2 linked regions of the Solidesulfovibrio fructosivorans JJ] genome follow. The protein of the gene in region 2 interacts with the protein of the main gene of each other region in a pairwise test. Links are inferred from orthologs where the notes say so. Each region holds a gene or a part of one and is shown on either strand. Other genes may lie near its edges. The genes, in order: ligA and leuS.

What was found.
Region 1: the proteins of leuS (region 2) and ligA interact in binary tests that used the Escherichia coli proteins (3 or more experiments, as listed by UniProt). The link is inferred for Solidesulfovibrio fructosivorans JJ] from one-to-one orthologs.

Annotation. Positions count from the first base shown.
Region 1 is NZ_AECZ01000010.1:9,099-12,412, forward strand. Bases 280-3,279 are described here. They hold ligA (NAD-dependent DNA ligase LigA), read right to left. Parts: upstream 2,821-3,279; coding sequence 739-2,820; downstream 280-738. Other genes in these bases: DESFRDRAFT_RS20720 (class I SAM-dependent methyltransferase), read left to right, coding at 280-614; DESFRDRAFT_RS08770 (glycosyltransferase family 2 protein), read right to left, coding at 2,817-3,279. Outside these bases: more of DESFRDRAFT_RS20720, read left to right, coding at 1-279; more of DESFRDRAFT_RS08770, read right to left, coding at 3,280-3,314. UniProt on the Escherichia coli protein: DNA ligase that catalyzes the formation of phosphodiester linkages between 5'-phosphoryl and 3'-hydroxyl groups in double-stranded DNA using NAD as a coenzyme and as the energy source for the reaction.
Region 2 is NZ_AECZ01000002.1:16,763-20,210, reverse strand. Bases 282-3,415 are described here. They hold leuS (leucine--tRNA ligase), read left to right. Parts: upstream 282-658; coding sequence 659-3,172; downstream 3,173-3,415. Other genes in these bases: nusB (transcription antitermination factor NusB), read left to right, coding at 282-595. Outside these bases: ribH (6,7-dimethyl-8-ribityllumazine synthase), read left to right, coding at 1-58; more of nusB, read left to right, coding at 107-281.

The sequences.
Region 1 (3,314 bases), on a different replicon or contig from region 2:
AGGGATTCTTGCCGAACGGGCATTACGAAGCGCTTTTCACCACGCTTTTCGGCCTGGAGAAGACCTTTTACGACGGCAAGCGCCTGCTCGACATCGGCTGCGGCCCCTGCGGGTCCCTGGAATGGGCGGAGAACGCCGCCAGACGCGTCGGGCTCGATCCCCTGGCCGAGGCCTACCGGTTTCTCGAAACCGACCGGCAGCAAATGGAATACACGCCGGATTTCGTGGAAAGCATTTCCTTTCCCGACGCCTCGTTCGACGTGGTGACCTCGATCAATTCCCTGGACCATGTGGACGACCTGGCCAAAGCCACGGCTGAGATGGCGCGCGTCGTCACGCCGGGCGGCCACGTCCTGATCGCCTGCGAAATAAGCCCCGCGCCCAAGCCCTGCGAACCGACCCTGGTCGGCTGGGACCTGGCCGCCCGCTTCCCGGGGACATGGCGCATCCTCGACGTCTCACGCTTCCCCTTCACCGGGAACGTGTCCGCCTCCATCCTCCAAGGGCGTCCCTTCGCCCCCTCCGCCCCTATCCCCACGCACGGCGTCCTGCGCTTGATGCTGCAAAAGGGAGGGGAGAGCTTTGAGAAGGATGCCGGGGGGAAACCTTTCTGAAGAAAGGTTCTCCCCCCGGGCCCCCTTTCCAAAGACTTTCCCCTTGGGAGGGGGCAGATTTGTAACCCATCAAAAAAGTAAAAAGTTTAGGAAGGGGAGAGCGCGAGAGGGGCTACTGCCCTTTTCAAAGGGTTTCCCCTCTCGCATTCTCCTCTCCCAATAATTCCTGAAACGCCTCCGCATCGAGAATCGTGATGCCGAGGGATTGCGCCTTGGCCAGTTTGGAGCCCGGGTCCGCGCCGACGACGAGGTAGTCGAGCTTTTTGGAAATTGATTTCATTACCCTTCCTCCAGCCGCCTCTACTAAGGCCTCAGCCTTTTCCCGGGACATGCCGGGCAGCGTGCCGGTGAAAAGGAACTTCTTGCCGCCAAGGGGCGTGGCTTCGGGGGGAACGGCCGTTTTGGGCTCGCTGACGGGCCACAGGCCGATCTGCCGGAAGCGTTCGATGAGTTCGCGGTTGGCGGCGTTGTCGAAGAACTCGCGGATGGACCCCGCCACTTCCGGGCCGATGTCCGGCAAGGCGGTCAGATCCTCGGACGTGGCTGCGGCAAGTCCGTCGAGGTCGCGGAAATGTTCGGCCAGGGTCCGGGCCGTGCGCGTGCCGACCTGCCGCATGCCGAGCGCGGCGATGAGCTTGGCCAGGGTGGCGTTTTGCTGGGCTTTTTCCACGGCGGCCACGAAATTGGCGGCCGACTTCTCGGCCATGCGCTCCATGGGAATAAGGTCCATCTCGGTCAGGTTGAAGAGATCGGCCGGAGTTTTCACCATGCCCTTGTCGATGAGCGTTTTCACCCACTTGTTGCCGATGCCTTCGATGTCAAGGCCCGACTTGGACACGAAATAGGCGATGCCCCGGCGCAGCATGGCCGGGCAGGCCAGGTTGACGCAGCGCCAAGCCGCCTCGCCCGGAGCGCGCACGGCGGGCGAATGGCACGACGGGCAGATGTGCGGAAAGGGGAAAGGCTCGGCGTCCGCCGGCCGCTTTTCCGGCACCACCCGGACCACCTCGGGGATGACGTCCCCGGCCCGGCGCACCACCACCGTGTCGCCCGCGCGCAGGTCCTTGGCCTTGATCTCGTCCTCGTTGTGCAGCGTCGCCCGGGACACCGTCACCCCGGCCAGGGATACCGGCTCGAGAATGGCCACCGGGGTCAAAACGCCCGTGCGCCCCACCTGCACCTCGATGCGCTTAAGCACCGTCTCGGCCTCGTGGGCCGGGAACTTGAGCGCGATGGCGAAGCGCGGGGCCCGGCCGGTGAATCCGAGCGCCTCCTGGTCGGCGAGGCTGTCCACCTTGACCACCACGCCGTCGATCTCGAAGGGCAGGTCCGGCCGGCGCACGCCCATGGTCTTGAAATAAGGATAGACCGCGTCTTCCCCGGCGACCTTGCCTTCCCTGGCCACGGGCAGGCCGAGCTTGCCGAGCCCGGCCATGATGCCGGAATGGGTGGTCCAGCCCGGGTCCGCGCCGGCCCAATCCTGGGCGCCGATGGCGTAGGCGAAAAAGGTCAGGGGGCGGCTGGCGGAAATTTTCGAATCGAGCTGACGCACCGAACCGGCGGCGGCGTTTCGCGGGTTGGCGAAAATCTTCCCCCCCTGCTCCCGCTGGCGTTCGTTGAGTTCGTAAAAATCCTGGCGCGTCATGACCACTTCGCCGCGTACCTCGAGCAACGCCGGCACGGGCAGGTTGGCCCTTACCGCATGGGGCCGCAAATCGAGCGGCACGTTTTTGACCGTGCGCACGTTTTCGGTCACGTCTTCGCCCACTTCGCCGTCGCCGCGCGTGAGCGCCCCGGCATAGACGCCGTTTTCGTAAATGATCTCCAAGGCCAAGCCGTCGAACTTGGGGTCGACCCAAAAGGTGCGCGTAAAGGGTTGCCCTTCCCTTTCCAGCTTGTTGGCCGCCCGGGTCACGAAATCCCGCCACTCCTCCTCGCTCATGGCGTTGTCCAGGCTGTACATGGCCAGCCGGTGCGGCTTGGAGACAAAGGCCGGCAACACCGTGCCGCCGACGCGCTTGGTCGGCGAATTGGGGTCGTCGAGTTCGGGATGGGCCGTTTCCAGTTTCCTGAGCTCCCGGTAAAGGGCGTCGTAGGCCGCGTCCTCGATGACCGGGTCGTCCAGGACGTAATAGCGGTAGTCGTGTTCGTGGATTTGCGCCCGAAGCTCGCGCAGGCGCGCGGCGGCGTCTTTTTCCTCGCTCATAAACCCCCATCCTTTGGCGTTTCACCGTCGCGCGCGGTCTCGCGGCGGGAGAGCCAGATGGCTTTTTTGCGGATATCGGTCAAGAGCCGGATGCGCTGTTCCCGGCGCAGCCGCTTGATCTCGCCGGCGTCGTACTTGCCTTGGAGTTTGAGCATATTGCCGTGGGCGTTGGCCCCGGCCGCGCGGTTTTTGCGGGTGTCGGTCCCGCTTTTGCGGGCATGGCCCACGGCCAGATGCCCCTGGCACACGGCGAAACGGCCGGCCAGGGCGGCGCGCAGGTCGCGGTCGAAATCGTCGAACTGGGACGGTGAAAAGCGGATGTCGAAATCCCCGCCGGCATCGAGGGCTTGCCGGGAAAAGAGGTGGCAACAGCCGGTGACGCTCAGGCACGGCCGGCAGGAGGTGAACTGGCCCAGGTCCGGGCCTTGCAGATGCAAGTCCGTGGCGGCAAAGGGCTGCCCCGGGGCTCCAGGCGCGAGATGCAGTTCGGCCGC
Region 2 (3,448 bases):
GGGCGTGGAAGCCTCCGCCGCCGTCCTCGAGATGGTGCGGGTTATGGAGCAACTCTAACCCATGCCCGTCGCCGCCCAAACCGCCATGTCAGAAAAAGCCGCCCCCATGCCAGAAGAAGCCTCCCACAACGGGGACAAGAAGCCCGTTTCCCGCCGCAAGGCGCGCAAGCAGGCCTTCGAGTGCCTCTACGGTCTTATTTTCGAATCCGCCGCCGACGAGCGGTCCCTGCGCCGGGTCTTTGCCCGCTGTCCCCACGACGTGGCCGAAGGCGAGGACGGCTCGGGCCAGGAATTCGCCTGGGAACTCGTCTCCGGCGTCTGGACCAACCAGCGGGAACTGGACGCGCATATCGTGCGTTTTTCCAAGAACTGGAAGCTGTCCCGCATCGCCAAGGTGGAGCTGACCATCCTGCGCCTGGCTGTCTACGAGATCCTCTACCGGTCGGACATTCCGCTGCGCGTGGCCTTAAACGAAGCCATCGAGCTGGCCAAACGCTACGGCGACGAGAACTCCCGCAACTTCATCAACGGCATCCTCGACGCCATCGCCAAGGCCGTTGACAGCGGGGAATTCGAAATCCACAAGGACCTCTAACCCGCACTGCGTCCACGCCGTCGTGCGTGTCCCACAAGCGCCCACGCCAAGGAGCATTTCCCCATGAGCAAGTACGTGCCCGAGGACGTCGAGAAAAAATGGCAGGCCATCTGGGAGGAAGGCGGCCACTTCAAGGTGGAGGCCGATCCCTCCCGCCCCAAGTACTACGTCCTCGAAATGTTCCCCTACCCTTCCGGGCGCATCCACATGGGGCATGTGCGCAACTATTGCATTGGCGACGTGGTGGCGCGCTTCAAGCGCATGGAAGGCAACAACGTCCTGCACCCCATGGGCTGGGACGCCTTCGGCATGCCGGCCGAAAACGCGGCCATCAAGCACAAGCTGCACCCCGCCGCCTGGACGCTCTCCAACATCGAGTCCATGCGCACGCAGATCAAGCGCCTTGGCTATTCCTACGACTGGCGCCGGGAGCTGGCCACCTGCCATCCCGACTACTACGTCCATGAGCAGCGCTTTTTCCTAAAGCTTTTGGAAAAAGGCCTCGTCTACCGCAAATATTCGCCCCAGAACTGGTGCGAGACCTGCGGCACGGTGCTGGCCAACGAGCAGGTCATCGACGGCTGCTGCTGGCGCTGCGACCAGCCGGTGGTGCAAAAGGACCTGGAGCAGTGGTTTTTGCGCATAACCGCCTATGCCGAGGAGCTGCTCGACGACCTGGCCCAGCTCGTCGGCGGCTGGCCCGAGCGCGTGCTCACCATGCAGCGCAACTGGATCGGCAAGTCGGTTGGCGCGGAGCTGACCTTCAAGCTGGCCGAGCCCGTCGAGGGGGCCGATTCCGTAAAGGTCTTCACCACCCGCCCGGACACGCTGTTTGGGGCCACCTTCATGAGCCTGGCCGCCGAGCATCCGCTGGTGCAAAAGCTTATCAAGGGCAAGCCCCAGGAAACGGCGGTCAACGCCTTCGTCGAATCCGTGCGCAACATGGACCGCATCGTGCGCGGGGCCGACGATCTGGAAAAGGAAGGCGTTTTCACCGGGGCCTCCTGCATCAACCCGGCGACCGGAAAGCCCATCCCCATCTACGTGGCCAACTTCGTGCTCATGGGCTACGGCACGGGCGCGGTCATGGCCGTTCCGGCCCATGACCAGCGCGACTTCGAGTTCGCCCGCAAGTACGACCTGCCGCTTAAGGTCGTCATCGCGCCCGAGGGCGAAACCCTCGATCCGGCCGCCATGGAGGCCGCCTACAGCGATCCGGGCAAACTCGTCGATTCCGGCGAGTTCACCGGCCTGCCAAACGAAGAGGCCAAGGGCAAAATCATCGACTGGCTGGCCGAAACCGGACGCGGCACCAAAAGCGTCAACTACCGGCTTCGCGACTGGAACATCTCGCGCCAGCGCTACTGGGGCGCGCCCATTCCGGTCATCTACTGCGACAAATGCGGCGTGGCGCCGGTGCCGGAAAAGGATCTGCCCGTGGAGCTGCCGCGCGACCTGTCGCTTTTGCCCGACGGCCGCTCGCCGCTTCCGGTGTCCAAGTCCTTTACCGACGTTGCCTGCCCGGTCTGCGGCGGCCCGGCCCGGCGTGAAACGGACACCCTTGACACCTTTTTCGAGTCCTCGTGGTATTTCATCCGCTTCGCTTCGGCGAGGGACCGGGACCGGCCCTTCGATCCCGAGGCCACCAAGTACTGGCTGCCCGTGGACCAGTACATCGGCGGCATCGAGCACGCCATTTTGCACCTGCTCTACTCGCGCTTTTTCGTCAAAGCGCTGCGCGACCTGGGCTACCTCACCTTCGACGAGCCTTTCGCCAACCTGCTGACCCAGGGCATGGTCATCAAGGACGGCTCGAAAATGAGCAAGTCCAAGGGCAACGTGGTGGACCCCGACGATATGATCGCCAAGTACGGGGCCGACACGGTGCGGGTGTTCATCCTTTTCGCCGCGCCGCCGGAAAAGGACCTGGACTGGAGCGACACGGGCATCGAGGGCGCGTCGCGGTTCCTTTCGCGGCTGTGGCGGCTGGTGACCGAGGAGCTTGCGGCGGTCCTGTCGCCGGTCGCGGCCTGCGCGCCGGCCGGGGAACTCGGCCAGGGCGGCCTGCCGGAACTCTTCGCCGAACTGCGGCGTCGCGAGCATGCCACGGCGGCCAAGGCCGGGGCGGACATCCGCGAACGGTTCCAGTTCAACACCGCCATCGCGGCGGCCATGGAGCTGGTCAATTTCCTGTATGCCAACGTGGAGACGCTGAAATCCGAGCCCAAGGGGGCCAAGGCCGTCTCCTCGGCCGTGGCCACGCTTCTGACCGTGCTTTCGCCCATCGCGCCGCACATCTGCGAGGAGCTGTGGCAGCAAATCGGACACAAGACGCTGCTGCTCGACCAACCCTGGCCGACCCATGATCCGGCCGCCCTGGTCACCGACGAGGTGGAAGTGGTGGTGCAGGTCAACGGCAAGCTGCGCGGCAAGGTGTGCGTGGCGCGCGACGCGTCCAAGGCGGACCTGGAAAAGGCGGCGCTGGCCGACGCCAACGTGGCCAAGCACCTCGACGGCAAGACCGTGCGCAAGGTCATCGTGGTGCCCGGCAAGCTGGTCAACGTGGTTGTCGGGTAGAGAATTATTTTTTCCAATAAAAAAGCGGCAGACCTGAGGTCTGCCGCTTTTTTATTGACAACAAATAATATGTTATATCTTATCGCCTCGGCATGGCCCTCTCAGAATTAGAAGAATACAAGTGTATTAGGCAAGAAACCAAATCCGAATACGACCTTCTCTCAGGAAGGCTCGGTTGGCTTCTGTCCTCGCATGCATTCCTTTTTTCGGCCATGGCGTTGGGAATAAAATCAGATATATTTAATACGTTACAGAATTCATCGACAATTTTTATCC